2 regions of the Psychrobacillus sp. Z16_25 genome follow, and region 1 is predicted to be linked to the other one. Evidence: a T-box and tRNA genes for the amino acid it is inferred to sense, from the RefSeq annotation. Region 1 holds a T-box; the other holds one or more tRNA genes.

Region 1 (8,085 bases):
ATTAAATTCCCAAGAAATTCATCGCTAACTTGCATATAAGGTTTCCCCCTTTTTAAAGAATTGAGATTGTTACCGTACAAAAAACACATCTAATAATAACATAGCAGGAGAAGGAAAGCGATATCGTTTCCTTCTCCTGCATATATTATTTAAGATACTTGTTTATATTTTGAAGATGCTCATCATACGTTTCTGCAAAATGATTTTCTCCATTTTTATCGGCAAGGAAATAGAAGTAATTTGTGCTCTCTGGGTTTAAAACTGCCTCAATAGAAGATTTACCCGCATTTGCGATTGGACCTGGTGTAAGACCTTGGTTTTTATACGTATTATACGGATTGTCCACTTCCAAATCCTCAAATAGTACCCTTTCTTTATGACTGCCTAGCGCATAAAGAACGGTAGGGTCTGTTTGCAATGGCATATTTGTATTCAAGCGATTGTAGAAGACACTGGCTATAATTTCTCTATCTGCTTTGGATGTTGCCTCCTCTTCTAAAAGAGATGCAAAGGTTAATAACCAATGAACAGATTTTTCTTCACTCTCTAATATGTCATGATACTCTGCAACTACTTTGCTTGTTTGTTTAATCATTGTTTCTGCAAGTATCCGATTGGATGGATTTTCTTCATAAAAAGGATAGGTGGATGGGAATAGATATCCTTCTAGAGAATATCGAATATTTTCCCCTTTAATTTCCTCAGTCAGTAAATCAGGATGTGCCTGTATCATTTCATCGACGAATTTTTCACTTGTTACAAGCTTAAAAAAGTCTTCCGCGGAATTCCCAGTCTTTTTCTCAACCACTTCAGCAATTTGCTCGAGAGTAAGACCCTCTGGAATCGTTAGTGTAAATAATGGCTCTCTGTATATTTTCCCTGTTTTAAGACTCTGGATAATTTCATCTAACGTCATATCCTTCGATAAGTCATACGTTCCTGCTTGAAAATCAGATTCATTGTTAAATTTTACATAGTATTTAAATATCCTTGCATTCTTAATAATTCCATTTTTCTCTAAGATAGAAGAAATGCTATCTATTCCAGAACCGATTGGAATTTCAACTGTAACCTTTTCTCCTGATTCAGGATCCACTGGTTGCAGTGCACTTTTTACATAATTATAGCCAAGGAAGCCACCAATACCTATTATCAAGAACAAAACCAGTGATATAATCAGAACAATTTTTCTCACAAGCTTCACTTCTTTTTTCTTGTGTTTCATTCGTTCCAGCATGATTTCTTTTTTCTTATCATTTTCCATGGGATCTCCCCCTTTGTCCTCCTATATTATACATAATAAAAGCTAAAAAGAAAGGTTCTAAGTCAAAGTTAGGGTAGTGTCTTAGAAAGTTCGTTAATCTCCATTTCACTCGAAAAACAGCAAACTGTGTTCAAGAATACATAGTCATACAAGGAAGACCTAAGTCTCCTTCCTCTAGCCTTCTAGCTACATTTCTAATTTCAAACTGTTTGAAACAAATAATAAAACCAAAAGAAAAAGAGTGATGAGAGGAATCCCTTCTCATCACCCTTTAAAAGGAGCTGGCTTATTCTTCGTCTTCTTCCTCTTCAGCTAAAAAAGTGTTTAGCATTTCTTCAATCATATCCCACTCTGCTTCTGATTCGATTGGAAGTAAATCTCCGTCTTCTCCATTTTCGTTTGGAGTGAAGGAAGAAGCATGAATTTCAATTTCTTCGTTTTCATCCTCTTCTGCTCCTACTGGATAGTAAAGAACATATGATTTCCCAAATTCTTCTGATTCAAAAGTAAACAATACGTTACAAAGCTGCTCGTTTCCGTTTTCGTCTACTACTGTAATATTTTCTTGTCCGTGATCCATTTAACGTCACCTCATCTATTTTTTCTGTCAAGAAAGCCTTGTAAAATCATCACTGCAGCCATCTTGTCTATCACTTGCTTACGCTTTTTCCTACTAACGTCCGCATCTATTAACATACGCTCAGCAGCCATTGTTGTCAAACGTTCATCCCACAATGTAACAGGCATATTGTATTTTTCCGTTAATAGTTCGGCAAATCTTTCGGAAGCCTCCGCTCTTGGTCCCACTGAATTATTCATGTTTTTTGGAAAGCCGACAACAAATTCAGTAACTTGATGTTTTTTTACCAATTCATCAATTCGGTCCAAACCAAAGTTTGAATCATCTTCATTGATTTTAATGGTCTCAATTCCTTGGGCTGTCCACCCAAGAGCATCACTTATTGCAACTCCAACTGTTCTGGAGCCTACATCTAAACCCATAATTCTCATGCTTATGCCTCGTTATTCTTTTTGATATAGAACTTTACCAATTCCTCTAGGATTTCGTCTCGTTCCAATTTGCGTATCATATTGCGTGCATCTTGATGGCGAGGGATATAAGCTGGATCACCAGAGAGTAGGTAGCCTACAATTTGATTAATAGAGTTATACCCTTTTTCTTCTAGTGCGGAATGAACTTGTAGCATCACATGTTTTACTTCCTGCTCCATGGATTCTTCAGGAAAGTTAAATTTCATCGTTTTATCAAATGAACTCATGATCAGCACCTCGCTTTCAAAATTTTGTCAAGGTTACGAAATTATTTTATAATTATACCCTATTTTGAAAATAGTTTAAACAGTTTTGATATATTCGTAAACAGAACTTAATGCAGCCTCAAGATTTTCTGGGTCTTTAGCACCTGCCATAGCAAAGTCAGGGCGTCCTCCACCTTTCCCTCCACATTGCTCTGCAACGAATTTTACGATATTCCCTGCATGGTAGCTTCCACCAACTAAATCCTTCGTAACTCCAGCAGAAATCATCACTTTGTCTCCATCTATTGCACCTAATACTATAACTGCCTTATCAAGCTTTTGCTTTAAGTCATCCATCATTTGACGCAATTGGTTATTATCTTTCGCATCAACCTTCACTGAAAGCGCGGTTATATCGTTGACTGTCTGAGCAGAAGCCAGAACAGAAGCAGCTTGACTGTTTGCGATTTTTGCAGACAATGATTCGTTTTCTCTTTGAACATTTTTTAGTTCTGTCATTAATTGGTTAACTTTTGTTAGTAAGTCCTTTGGCTGTGCCTTTAATAAGCTTCCAGCCTCTAGAAGTAATTTCTCTTCTTCTTTTACTGCTTCATAAGCGGCCTTGCCAGTTACTGCTTCTATACGACGAGTACCAGCTCCAATACCACTCTCTGATAGAATTTTGAAGAAGCCAATCTCCGAAGTATTCTTAACGTGAACTCCACCACATAGTTCTAGTGAATAGCGGCCCATTTGAACGACACGTACTATATCACCATACTTTTCACCGAATAGTGCCATAGCGCCCATATTTTTTGCTTCGTCGAGACTGTGATAGCCCGTTACTACCGATATATTATCCCACACTTTTTCATTAACTATTCGTTCAATCGTTTCTAGCTCTTCTTTTGTAACTTGTCCAAAGTGAGAGAAGTCAAAACGAAGTCTGTCAGGACCTACATAGGAACCTGCTTGGTTAACATGTCCTCCTAATACATCCTTCAACGCTTGGTGTAACAAATGAGTAGCAGAATGGTTTTTAATCGTATGTCCGCGAAGTGTTTGATCAACAGATGCTGTCACTTCTCCACCAGCTGTGATTTCACCAGATTCTATTAACACGGTATGAAGGTTTTGTCCATTAGGTGCCTTTTGCACATCCTTTACAAATCCACGGAAGTTGTCATTTTCAATTACTCCATGGTCTGCAATCTGACCTCCACTTTCTGCATAGAAAGGAGTTTTCTCTAGGACAACCTTTACCTCGTCTCCTTCATGAGCAATGCTTACTACTTCGTTCCCTAGAACAATAGTGGAGATAGTCGTCGTAACACTTAGCGTATCGTATCCAACAAATTCACTATCATCTTGAATATTGCTGAACACCTCAGATTGTACTTGCATAGAATCTACGTTTTGGCGAGCTGCTCTAGCTCTTGAGCGCTGAGCTTCCATTTCTTTCTCAAAGCCTTCATGGTCTACAGTCATGCTTGCTTCTTCTGCATATTCCTCTGTAAGCTCAATTGGGAATCCGTACGTATCATACAGCGTAAAGGTAGTAGTACCAGGTATGAAGGATTCTCCCTTTGCTCTTTGCTCCTCTATTACTTTTTCAAGAATTGCTAAGCCGTCATGCAAGGTTTCGTGGAATCGTTCTTCCTCTGTCTTGATTACTCGCATAATAAAGTCCTGCTTCACAGTAACTTCCGGATAAAAATCCTTCATAATCTCTCCAACAACCGGTACAAGCTCGTGTAAGAATGGACGGTCAATACCTAATTGCTTGGCAAATCTAACAGCACGACGTAATAATCTTCTTAATACATAGCCTCTTCCCTCATTGGATGGAAGTGCACCATCTCCAATTGCAAAAGCAACCGTACGAATATGGTCTGCGATAACTTTGAAAGCCACATCTGCTTCTTTATCCTCTCCATATTTGTTCCCAGAGATCTCTTCTGTCTTGGAGATAATCGGGATAAAAAGGTCTGTGTCAAAGTTAGTAGGAACATTTTGTACGACACTCGCCATACGCTCTAGGCCCATTCCTGTATCAATGTTTTGCTTCGGAAGAGGAGTATACGTATGATCAGGATTGTGATTGAACTCGGAGAATACCAAATTCCAGATTTCTAAATAGCGTTCATTTTCGCCACCTGGATATAATTCAGGATCCTCTGGATCATTGCCATATTCTTCGCCACGGTCGTAGAATATTTCAGAGTTCGGCCCACTTGGTCCTTCCCCAATATCCCAGAAGTTTCCTTCCAAACGAATAATACGCTCCTCAGGAATTCCAATTTCATCTCTCCAAATAGCATATGCTTCTTCGTCCTCTGGATGAATCGTAATAGATAATTTTTCTGGTTCGAAACCAATCCATTTTTCATCCGTAAGGAATTCCCAAGCCCAATGAATCGCTTCTTTTTTAAAATAATCACCAATAGAGAAATTCCCCAACATTTCAAAGAACGTATGATGTCTAGCCGTTTTCCCAACATTTTCGATATCATTAGTACGAATAGATTTTTGGGCATTTGTAATACGTGGATTGTCCGGAATTACTCGCCCGTCAAAATATTTCTTTAATGTAGCAACCCCACTATTAATCCATAGCAAGGACGGGTCATTAATCGGCACTAGTGGAGCGGAAGGCTCTTGACTATGCCCTTTTTCCATGAAAAAGTCTAAATACATCTGTCTAATCTGTGCACCAGTCAGTTGTTTCATGATAGTTCCTCCTACTTTTTTTAATTAGTAAATATTAATGAAAAATAGAGCAATTAGAAAGCTTGTACAGACTATCAGCTATCGTGAGGTCCCATTGGAATACTTGCTGAAAATAAAAAAAGCCTTCATCCCTAAAAGGGACGAAAGCTATATTTTCGCGGTACCACCCTAGTTACATAGCAGTTTGCCATGTCTCTCGAAACCTTAACGCGGCTATACGGCAGTGATTAGCTGCACTCAAGAGTAGCTTTCCTAATTATTGTCCTGAGAACTCTTTCAGCCAATGGAGTTCCTCTCTATACAGTCAACAAATAGTACTTTCTCTGTCATCATTTTCATATATGCACTTGATTATAAGGAACGAAAGGAAAACTGTCAATCAGATTCTAAGAATTGATAGGGAGTAATCCCTTTCATGCCGATCATAGGATCTATCGCGTGATAATTATCCCCTGATAGAAAGGAAGAATCTACGAGCGTATTGTCTGCTTCCTCTATTTGTTCAATCTCCTCTTCTTGCTGATCCATTGTCTCTTCTTGCGTCAGGCGATTACATAGGGTAGTAAGACGTGTTAGGTCGTCTGTTCTTTCTACTCCCATTTTAAAAACCTCTGGATCTCCACAAAGTATGAGGAAATTTTTCGCCCGTGTAATACCAGTATAAAGAAGATTACGTCTAAGCATTTTCATATAGCTTCTTGTCACCGGCATAATGACTGTTTGAAACTCGCTTCCCTGTGATTTATGTACAGAGCAGCAATAAGCTAACGTGATCTGATTTAAATCTGTTTTTTCATAAGTTACCTCATTACCGTCAAAAGAAACTACCATCATTTCCTTTTTATCCGCAGTTTCTGCAGCTCGAAAGATACTAATTACCTCTCCCATATCGCCATTGAACACATTGCTTTCTGGCTGGTTAACCAGTTGCAGAACCTTGTCTCCAATCCGATACGTTGTATCTCCAAAAATCATTTCTTTTCTTGTGCCATCTGGATTCGGATTCACCATTTCCTGAATCATTTTGTTTAAAGTATCAATTCCCGCAGGCCCTCTATACATTGGTGCCAGCACTTGAATCTCCCGAATAGAGAGCCCTTTTGAAAGAGCACTCTTTAATACTTGCTCCACTACCTTTGGAATCTGTTCAGTCGAAGCTTTTATAAACGAGCGGTCCTTCGTTTTATTTAGCAAAGTAGATGGAACTACCCCATTTTTCATATCATGGGCTAACTCAATAATGGAAGACCCCTCTGCTTGACGATAAATATCCTTTAATTCAACAGTTGGAATCCTTTTAGAGGCAAGTAGATCCTTCAACACTTGACCCGGTCCAACAGGTGGCAATTGATCTTGGTCCCCCACAAAAATGACTTGTGCATCCTTCGGAATAGCCTTTAATAATTGATGTCCTAACCATGTATCAAGCATGGAGGTCTCATCGATAATGATTAATTTGCCCTCTATTTCTTTTCCCTCTGCATCCGCATCCTCTTGACCAGTGAAGCCTAGTAACCTGTGAATTGTCATAGCAGGCAATCCTGTTGATTCACTAAGTCTCTTGGCTGCTCTACCTGTTGGAGCCGCCAAAACAATAGGAAAGGCCTTTTTGTCCTTTACCCATTCTTTTGGGTCCAATGAAAGACCATGAAGCTCCGCATAGAGCTCCACAATCCCCCTGACAACTGTTGTCTTTCCGGTACCGGGCCCTCCTGTTAACAGTGTGATAGAAGAATTCAACGCTGTCTCGATTGCCTTCATCTGCGTATCAGCATATTGGACACCTAATCTATCCTCTAACTCTCCCACATGCTTTTTTATTTCTGAAATTGGGAAATTTTGAAATTGGTCATTCTCTTGTAAGAGTAACTCAATTTTGGAGCTGATCCCAACTTCCGAGAAATAAAGAGAAGGTAAATAGAAGCGATTTACCTCTCCAATAATTCTACTTTCTTCTGCAAGCTCTATACAGCAGGTGGTGATAGACTCGTATGTAATTTCCTCTCGCTGTGAGCTTTCTAAAAGTCTCTTTACTTCTTCTAGCAGCTGCTCTGCATATAAGAATACATGCCCCTCACTAAGAGAGGCATTTTGTAAGAGAAAATAAATGGCAGCCTTGATTCGATCCGGATGATTCCCTTTCATCCCAAGCTTAAAGCCTAGCTCATCTGCACGGATGAACCCCACTCCCTCTACCTCTTCAATTAGACGGTAAGGATTTTTGGTTAAGACATTCATTGTTTCTTCACGGTACACCTGGTAAATCTTCATTGCCAGCTGTGGACCGAATCCCCACTCATTTAACTGGATCATCACCTTTTCTAGACCCAAATTTTGCTCTAATCCAGTTCGTAAGGTATTCTTTTTATCCTCTCCAAGCTTTGGAACTTTATCTAACACACTTGCATCATCTAATATTTTATTGATAGCATTTGGTCCCAATAGCTGAACAATCTGTTCCGCAGTCTTCCTACCTATTCCAGGAAATAAATCGCTAGAAAGATAATGGATGATACCAGTTTCTGTAGCTGGGACTTCCTTTTGAAAAGTCTCGACTTGAAACTGAATACCATACTTCGGATGATTTTTAACAAAACCGGTAAACTTATATGCTTCTTCCAGAACTAAAGGAGGAAAATAGCCAGTAACAATTATTTCTTTTTCTGTATATGTAGTATTAGTGGACTTAATCTTAAGTTTTATAATGGAGAACAAGTTTTGGGGATTATGAAAGATCGAGACAATCGGTCGACCTGTTATAAATTGCTTTTCATTGTTCACTTCGTTGTTCACGATTGTCTCTCTCCTTTTTAATTTCGTAGTGAAATCATA
Region 2 (8,085 bases), on a different contig from region 1:
TCTGGATGTGTGGATCCCACTCCTTCGTTAATGTTTAATCCGTTTGGAGATACACCCATTGTAGACAAATCGGCATCCAAGTCAGCAAATACATGTGTTCCTAACGAAGAGGTAGCACCGTTTGCACAGTCAAGCGCAACGTGAATCCCTACAAAGTCCTCATCTATAGTTTGTTTTAGATATTGGATATACTTCTGACCACCTTCGAAGTAATCAGAAACTGTACCAATAGCTCCTCCTGTCGGACGAGGCAACTCATCCTGCTCCGCATCTATTAGACGCTCAATTTCCTCTTCCTGTGCATCTGATAGCTTAAACCCATCTGATCCAAAGAATTTGATTCCATTGTCTGCGACTGGATTATGAGAAGCTGAGATCATGACTCCTGCATCAGCACTCATTACTCGAGTTAAATAGGCTACTCCAGGCGTACTAATTACACCAAGACGCATTACTTCTACTCCTACTGATAAGAGACCAGCTACTAACGCGCCTTCTAACATATGACCCGAAATTCGAGTATCTCGGCCTATTACTACCTTTGCTCGGTCCTTTGCCTCTCTTGTTAAAATATATCCTCCAAAGCGACCTAGTTTATATGCTAACTCTGGTGTTAATTCTGAGTTTGCTACACCTCGTACGCCGTCAGTCCCAAAATATTTTCCCATTTGATCAACTCTCCTTAATAACCTGTTATCCTACGTTTTAAGCTTCTGTTATCATTAGTGTTGCTTCGGATTCAGATGTTTCCCACTCTATATTAGATGGGGCATCAATTTGAATAGGCAGTACTGTTTCTCCAAGTTCGGAGTTCTTAGCATCAACGTATATGGAAATGTTGTTAGCTTGTACTTTATCCAAAGCTTCCTGTGGCCCTTTCGCCACTACTGTGATTACCCCATTTTCAGGAAAATGAAAGCTACTTCTTAAATTTTCAGCAAGCCCATTCACCACAATTTGCACATTTTCAAATGATTTTTCGGTGATGGAGGAAGATACATCCTCTTCTTTATTTCCTTGTTCCTCGTTTCCTTGTTCCTCTGGTTCAACTACCGTCACTTCAGCCCTAATTTTTATTTTTTCCGTGGATAGCTTTGTGACACCTTCTGGTACTAAGAGTTTCAAGTCAAAATTGCCCGATTCCTCTATCTTGCTAATATCAACATCCACATTTAACTGTTTAATTTTATCTAGAACGGATTTCGGTCCATAAAGCCTAATTTTCTCCGTTTCCGTAGTCAGTGAACGGATAGTCACTCCTTCTTTAGGCGAGCCTTCTCTACCTAAAGCAATCGGAACTTCCTTACTATACTCCTCTACTCCGACCTTTACTAGCACTGTTCGAGGTTCGACCATGACATCTAGTTTGTTTAAGTCCAAATCTAGTACTCGAACGCTGGCCTGTTGTTCAAAGGATTTATTTATTCCATTCGAACCAGTAATGGTCGCTTTTACATAACCGATGCTATCTATAACGCCTTTTGCACCCGTAATTGTAACTACTCTTGGCTCTACTGACGTATCAGCAATCACGTAATTATCTGCTAGGAGGCTCTCATTCATGTCTAATTCAACTACAAATTCTTCTGATATACGTTCATCTATTACGACATCTATATAAGCAGGCTCTACTTTAACTTTAAGCTTATCAGAAAAGGATTCAGTTGAAATAGCTACTCGGTGCTCTCCATAGGTTAATTCTCTTAAATCTACAAAGACTTTGTAATCCTTCATCACCTTTGTAGATTTAACCTGCTGAGCAGGTCCTTCTATGTTAACTGTTACAGTTTCAGGCGTTCCTGTTACGACTGAATTTTCATCATCGTAGTATACTTCTAAGGGAACATCTCTTAAGACCTCTACGTCGGTACCGCTTGTATTTTGATCGGAAGTATCAAATTCCGATTTAACAGAGACAAATAGCAGAATTGCTAAGGCAAGGGCAATAATTCTTAGAATCCATGGATTACTTAACATTTTATCCATTTTGCTTACCCCTCCTCAACCACTTGGAGGATGTCACCTGTTCCTCCGTTGCTCCGAACCAAAGTCGACTTAAATGCACCTTAAACTCATCCATGGAAAGATTCCGATGCAAATCACCATTTGAGGTTATGCTAACTGCACCAGTTTCTTCTGATACTACAATGGTAACAGCATCTGTTACTTCACTGAGCCCTATAGCCGCTCTATGACGTGTGCCAAGTTCTTTAGAAATGAACGGACTTTCTGATAGAGGCAAATAACATGCTGCAGAGGTTATTTTGTTCTTCTGTACAATGACAGCTCCATCATGTAACGGGGTATTAGGGATAAAGATATTGATCAACAGCTCAGAAGTAAGATTCGCATTTAAAGGTATCCCTGTTTCTATATACTCTGTTAGCCCAGTTTCTCTTTCAATAGAGATCAGCGCTCCAATTCGACGCTTCGCCATATAGCTCACAGATTTCGTCATTGCATCGATTAAACGCTCCTGCTCCTCTTGTTCATGTTGGGAGCCGCGAGAGAATAGCTTCCCTCTCCCAATCTGTTCTAGTGCCCTTCTAATTTCCGGTTGAAAAATAATGATAATTGCTAAAAAACCCCAGTTAATAACTTGACTTAATATCCAGCCAAGGGTATCTAATCCTAAAAAGTCAGTCATTATTTTTGTTACAACAATAATAAATATACCATTTAATAATTGAACAGCTTTTGTCCCTTTAATAAGGGTGATAATTTTATATATAACGAACCAAACCAATAAAACATCTAAAATATTTACAATTACGTTTACTGGCATAAAATCGGTAAATTGCTCCATAAACGACATGTGGCATCCCCCACTTTTCCTCACGAATCCATATGTTCTCATTATAACATATAAGCGTGTTTTAATTCTCTTTCGAAGAACGCAAAAAAAGTGCAGACATTAAAATATCTATCTGCACTCTTCCAGCTTGCCCTTATTCATCTTTCTTGAAAAACGAGCCTACTTCTTTCACACTATTCTTTATATGAAACCATAGCCAATCAAAGACCTCATTTATTTCTTCAGAAGTACCGGTAATATTTGCTGTAGAAGCCATGTACTTTGTTCCATTAATAACAGTCAAATTACCATCTAGCTCCCCATCTATTCGTACATTCCCATTCTTTACAACTAAGTCTCCCTTTACGACTTGTCCTTCAGGGATGATAACCGTTTCTCCTTCTACTATCACGTTTTCTTGCTTTGTGAAAGAGAATTGCTGGTCATCTTGATATGATGAGAATAGCATGCTGCTCATTAATACAAGAAATACTGCAGCAGCAGTCAAAACAGGATGATGGCGAAACCATCTACTTACACCGGTATGCGATTTTTCCTTTGGAAGTCTCGCCATAACAGACATAGTGAAACTATTTGGCGCCTCCACATGAGCCGCGCCCTTCACAAAAGCAACTACATCACTGAGCTCATGCATATGAGCCTGGCACTCTTTGCATGTCTGTAGGTGCGCCTTGAGCTCCAGCTCATGTTCACGACTTATTTCGCCATCTAAGTATTCGTGCATATAGTGAACAATTCGTTCTGGACACGCATTCATGATGATTCCTCCTACAATAGATTGGCTTGTTTGCTCAATTGCTTACGAAGTGCTTCACGACCTCGATGAATTCTCGTTTTTACAGTTCCCAGCGGCAGATCCAATATCTCACTTATCTCTTGTAAAGATAGCTCTTCCATATACTTTAAGACAATGGCTGAACGATACTTATCTGGTAGTCTGCTAATTTCATACTGTATTCTATCTTGCAGCTCTAGCTTCATCAATTCTTCTTCTGGAAGCTCCTCAGAGGCAGCTATTTGAGAATACATGTCTAATCCTTCTGTACCCTTTACTTCCGCGTCTAAATAATAATCTGGCTTTTTCTTTCTTATACGATCTATACATAAGTTCGTTGCAATTCTATATAGCCATGTGGAAAATTTTCTTTTTTGATCAAACGTATGAATATTGATAAATGCACGTACGAACGCTTCCTGAGCAATGTCCTCAGCCTCATGACGATTCCCAAGCATACGATAGCAAACCTGATATAACCTATGCTGGTAAAGGTCCACGATTTCCGCAAAAGCATCCTTGTCACCTTTTAACACTTGCTTTATTCTTTTGTTAACTAACGCATCCATTGAGATTTCCCTCCGCTCCATGCGGCTGTCTTACCTATACGTACGAGGTGTCAGCAGGTTTCATTTTTTTCATCTAAATTTAATTTTATCAAAGAAATAGCTCTTTGTGTTTAAATAAAAAAAGAAAAAGCAGACAAATCTGTCTACTTTTTGACTCATTTTTATATTAAACTTTCACCAAATAGAGAACCCATTAGTGCTACCGCTACATCAGCAGTCTTATTTCTTTCATCAAGTATAGGGTTTACCTCAACAAATTCAGCGGAAGTAATTAAACCAGAGGAATAAAGCATTTCCATTGCCAAGTGACTCTCTCTATAGCTTATTCCACCCGGCACCGGTGTTCCTACTCCAGGAGTGTACAACGGATCGATGCCATCTAAATCAAGTGATAGGTGAACCCCATCTACTTTACGAGCTAGAAAATGTGCGATTGTTTGATTCATCACTTCTGTCATTCCTAGCTTGTCAATTTCATGCATCGAAAATACTTTAATACCCTTTTCTTTAATAAGCGCTTTTTCGCCTGGATCAACGGACCTTGCACCAATAATCACTAGATTTTCCGGTTTTATTTTTGGAGCATATGCACGGATATTTACTAGCGCCTCATGTCCTAACCCCATGCTGACCGCAAGTGGCATTCCATGAATATTACCTGAAGGCGTCGTTTCCTCTGTGTTCATATCTGCATGGGCATCATACCAAATAACCCCCATATTTTCATAACGATCAGATAACCCAGCAAGCGTTCCAATAGCAATACTATGATCTCCACCTAGCACTAATGGGAAATCACCTTTTGCTACTACCTCATGTACTTTATTAGCAAGCGCTGTATTACCCTCTATAACATCTTGTAAGTTTCTAAGCTTTTCATGAGGCGTCTTTTCTGGATTATTTTTACCGATAGGAATATCCCCTAAATCGTTCACATGATGGCCAAGTGCTTCTAGTCTCTCAACTACTCCTGCGTAACGAATGGCACTAGGACCCATATCTACTCCACGTCTATTTTGACCTAAGTCCATTGGAACTCCAATAATGGATAGGTTTAAATGATTCATGTTTTTAAGCCCCTTTCAATTCATACATCTATTGTAATTCCAAATTTCATATGGCTCAACAGCGCAAACTCACGTATATTTATGCAACAGTTGAAAAAGATGGGTTTTCGTTTTTTCCCACTCTTCATCAATGAAAGAATAAATAACGGTATTCCTTACCACTCCATTTGAACGAATTCTTTCATTCCGAAGAACGCCCTCTCTTTTTGCCCCTATTCGCTCAATCGCCTGTTGGGAGGAGAGGTTTTGTTCATCTGTTTTAAGTTGAACACGTATCAGCTGCAAATCTTCAAAACAATATGTTAATAAAAGATATTTGCATGCCGTATTCACATTCGTTCGCTGAAACCTTTTTCCGTAAAAGGTTGAGCCGATTTCACAAGACTTATTTGTATAATCGATACCATAAATCCGTGTAGTTCCCATTATCTCTTTAGTATCGGTATGCTCTACAGCAAAAGTAAGAGCCTTCCTCTCACGCATCTGGTCAATACCAGCCTGAAGCCACTTATTCAACTGATTCTGTGTTTCTACTTTATGTAGCATAAATTCAAATATTTCCGGCTCAAACAGCCTCCATAATTTCACAAAATCAGTTTCTTTTAAAGGACGTAGTGTAACATTTTGATAATTTAGCATCCGTACACCTCTTTTTTTATAGTGGAAGATAAATAATAGCTGTGAGTCGTGAATTGCTATTTCTAGCATACTTTCCTGAAAGCAAATTTCAAAGAGAACAAAATACATACAAAAGAAATACTTATCGTCCTATTAAGAAAGCACAAGGCATGCCTCGACAAGCAAATGAAGGACTGCGAGGAGGCAGTCGGCACCCATTTGACCTCGAGGTGCAAAGCGCTGAAGCTGAACAATAAGAAAAAATCCTTCCCGCCTGAAAGGTGGAAAGGATTTTTTAGGATGGAGCCTAGCGGGATCGAACCGCTGACCTCCTGCGTGCAAGGCAGGCGCTCTCCCAGCTGAGCTAAGGCCCCATATCAGGGTGATGTGTAAAATGGCTGGGGTACCTGGATTCGAACCAGGGCATGACGGAATCAAAATCCGTTGCCTTACCGCTTGGCTATACCCCAAAAAACTGGTGGAGGGGGACGGATTCGAACCGCCGAACCCTAAGGAGCGGATTTACAGTCCGCCGCGTTTAGCCACTTCGCTACCCCTCCAGGCTATATTAAATAAATTAAAATGGTGGAGGATGACGGGCTCGAACCGCCGACCCTCTGCTTGTAAGGCAGATGCTCTCCCAGCTGAGCTAATCCTCCATGTAGGTTTTATTGAAAAACCGGACAATAAATATATTATCATAAGCACCTTTTCGAAACAAGCACTTTTTTAAAAAAAGATATCTGTTTTCTAAAAAGAACTATGTAATCATTCTACTTTTTTATAGGTTGTTTGGCAAGAGTTTTTAGCGAGTTATCCAGGTAGTACTTTTCTTTCTGTTACCATTGGTAGATACTTAAACTAAAGCATAATTATGACAGAAAGGGTGTACCTTTATGCAATTAACCTTCCTTGGAACCGGAGACTTTCTACCAGATAGAAGCGGACATAATAGCGCATTTATTGAATGGAACGATACTCGCCTATTTATAGACTTCCCAGCGACTAATCGACAGTCGCTTCAGAAATTAGGATTTGACTTAAATATTGTAGAGCATTTATTCATCACCCATCTCCATGAAGATCATATAAACGGTCTACAGCAGCTAGCACATTATAAGACAATCCTTGGGAAAGGAAAAATAAATCTCTATCTTGCAGAGGATTTGGTTGAAGGCTTATGGAATACATTGAAGGAGGGACTTGGGCTATCTACTAACGGTCCGAAAAAATTGGAGGATTATTTTCATGTAACGCTCGTTCGGCCAGAGGAAGAATTCTATATAGCTTGCCAATCATTTCGTATTATCCGCACAGATCATATTCCCCAGATGATCAGTTACGGAATATTAGCAGAGCCGTATTTCTATTACAGTGGTGATTCCATAGTCAACGAGGCTTTGCTTCATTCTCTAAATGTTCATACCATCTTTCACGACTGTCATATGTGGGATCTTCCCATCCTTTCCCACCCTAGCTTACAGGAAATAAAAGCGCTTGACTCATCCTTAACGAAAAAAATGATTTTAATGCACTATCATAGTGGTTACGATACCGAGGACGCAAAGCTGCAGATAGAACGAAAAGAAAAAATAAGGCTAGCAAGACCGCTGTACTCTTATAAGTTTTCATCCTAAGTAAGGAGGGCGCTCATGTATTTAGAAATTTATCTTTATCCAGTAACTGAAGAAAATAAAGAACAATTTTTACAGATTAATCGAGAGGCCGAACGCATCTATAAAGAGTATGGCGCTATCGAAAGTGAAACATATGTCGCTACATCCATTCAGCCTGAATACGGTTGTGCCGGAATGGTATCTGCTGTAGAACTGCTTGAAAAAGAAATACTGATGATGGAAATTAACCGCTATCATAACAAGAGACATCAGATTCAGGTATTGGAGAAAGTTGATCAGGACGAACGGATTAATACGCTATATAACCAAATGACAAAGGTGATTGATATGAGCAGAACTGTCCGCGGCGAATTTGGAATGCCATAACGTCCATTTAAAAGCGACTTTGTGATTGTCTTAACAGAGCCAATCACAAAGTCGCTTTTTCATTTATGAACTAGCATTACTACCTATTGTTTAATACTTATCAATTACTCTCTGTTTGGACAGCATGGTAAATTCTAGACAGACAGAAAAAAGCGACTCTCCATTATCTTTGGAGAATCGCTTTTTGTTTTTCAATTAAGCTTCCAACCGGGCTCGAACCGGTGACCTCTTCCTTACC

What was found. A T-box is a leader RNA that pairs with one kind of tRNA and senses whether it is charged. The one in region 1 lies ahead of alaS (alanine--tRNA ligase), so its partner is inferred to be a tRNA-Ala.
Region 2: it has a tRNA-Ala gene. The T-box ahead of alaS (alanine--tRNA ligase) is inferred to sense a tRNA for this amino acid. The anticodon was not compared.

The regions. Positions count from the first base shown of each region.
Region 1 is NZ_JBXEOV010000007.1:90,163-98,247, forward strand. Features, by position in the region: gene AC1VU3_RS09520 (O-methyltransferase) at 1-35, opposite strand, end outside; gene mltG (endolytic transglycosylase MltG) at 146-1,264, opposite strand; gene AC1VU3_RS09530 (DUF1292 domain-containing protein) at 1,551-1,844, opposite strand; gene ruvX (Holliday junction resolvase RuvX) at 1,856-2,275, opposite strand; gene AC1VU3_RS09540 (IreB family regulatory phosphoprotein) at 2,278-2,544, opposite strand; gene alaS (alanine--tRNA ligase) at 2,620-5,253, opposite strand; T-box leader at 5,387-5,592, opposite strand; gene recD2 (SF1B family DNA helicase RecD2) at 5,629-8,046, opposite strand; gene AC1VU3_RS09555 (tetratricopeptide repeat protein) at 8,064-8,085, opposite strand, start outside.
Region 2 is NZ_JBXEOV010000023.1:27,948-36,032, forward strand. Features, by position in the region: gene glmM (phosphoglucosamine mutase) at 1-668, opposite strand, end outside; gene AC1VU3_RS16070 (CdaR family protein) at 706-1,986, opposite strand; gene cdaA (diadenylate cyclase CdaA) at 1,979-2,815, opposite strand; gene AC1VU3_RS16080 (zf-HC2 domain-containing protein) at 2,949-3,572, opposite strand; gene sigW (RNA polymerase sigma factor SigW) at 3,584-4,159, opposite strand; gene rocF (arginase) at 4,321-5,226, opposite strand; gene AC1VU3_RS16095 (GNAT family N-acetyltransferase) at 5,296-5,865, opposite strand; tRNA gene AC1VU3_RS16100 (tRNA-Ala) at 6,146-6,218, opposite strand; tRNA gene AC1VU3_RS16105 (tRNA-Gln) at 6,240-6,314, opposite strand; tRNA gene AC1VU3_RS16110 (tRNA-Tyr) at 6,321-6,404, opposite strand; tRNA gene AC1VU3_RS16115 (tRNA-Val) at 6,428-6,503, opposite strand; gene AC1VU3_RS16120 (MBL fold metallo-hydrolase) at 6,741-7,481, shown strand; gene AC1VU3_RS16125 (DUF1428 family protein) at 7,497-7,847, shown strand; tRNA gene AC1VU3_RS16130 (tRNA-Thr) at 8,046-8,085, opposite strand, start outside.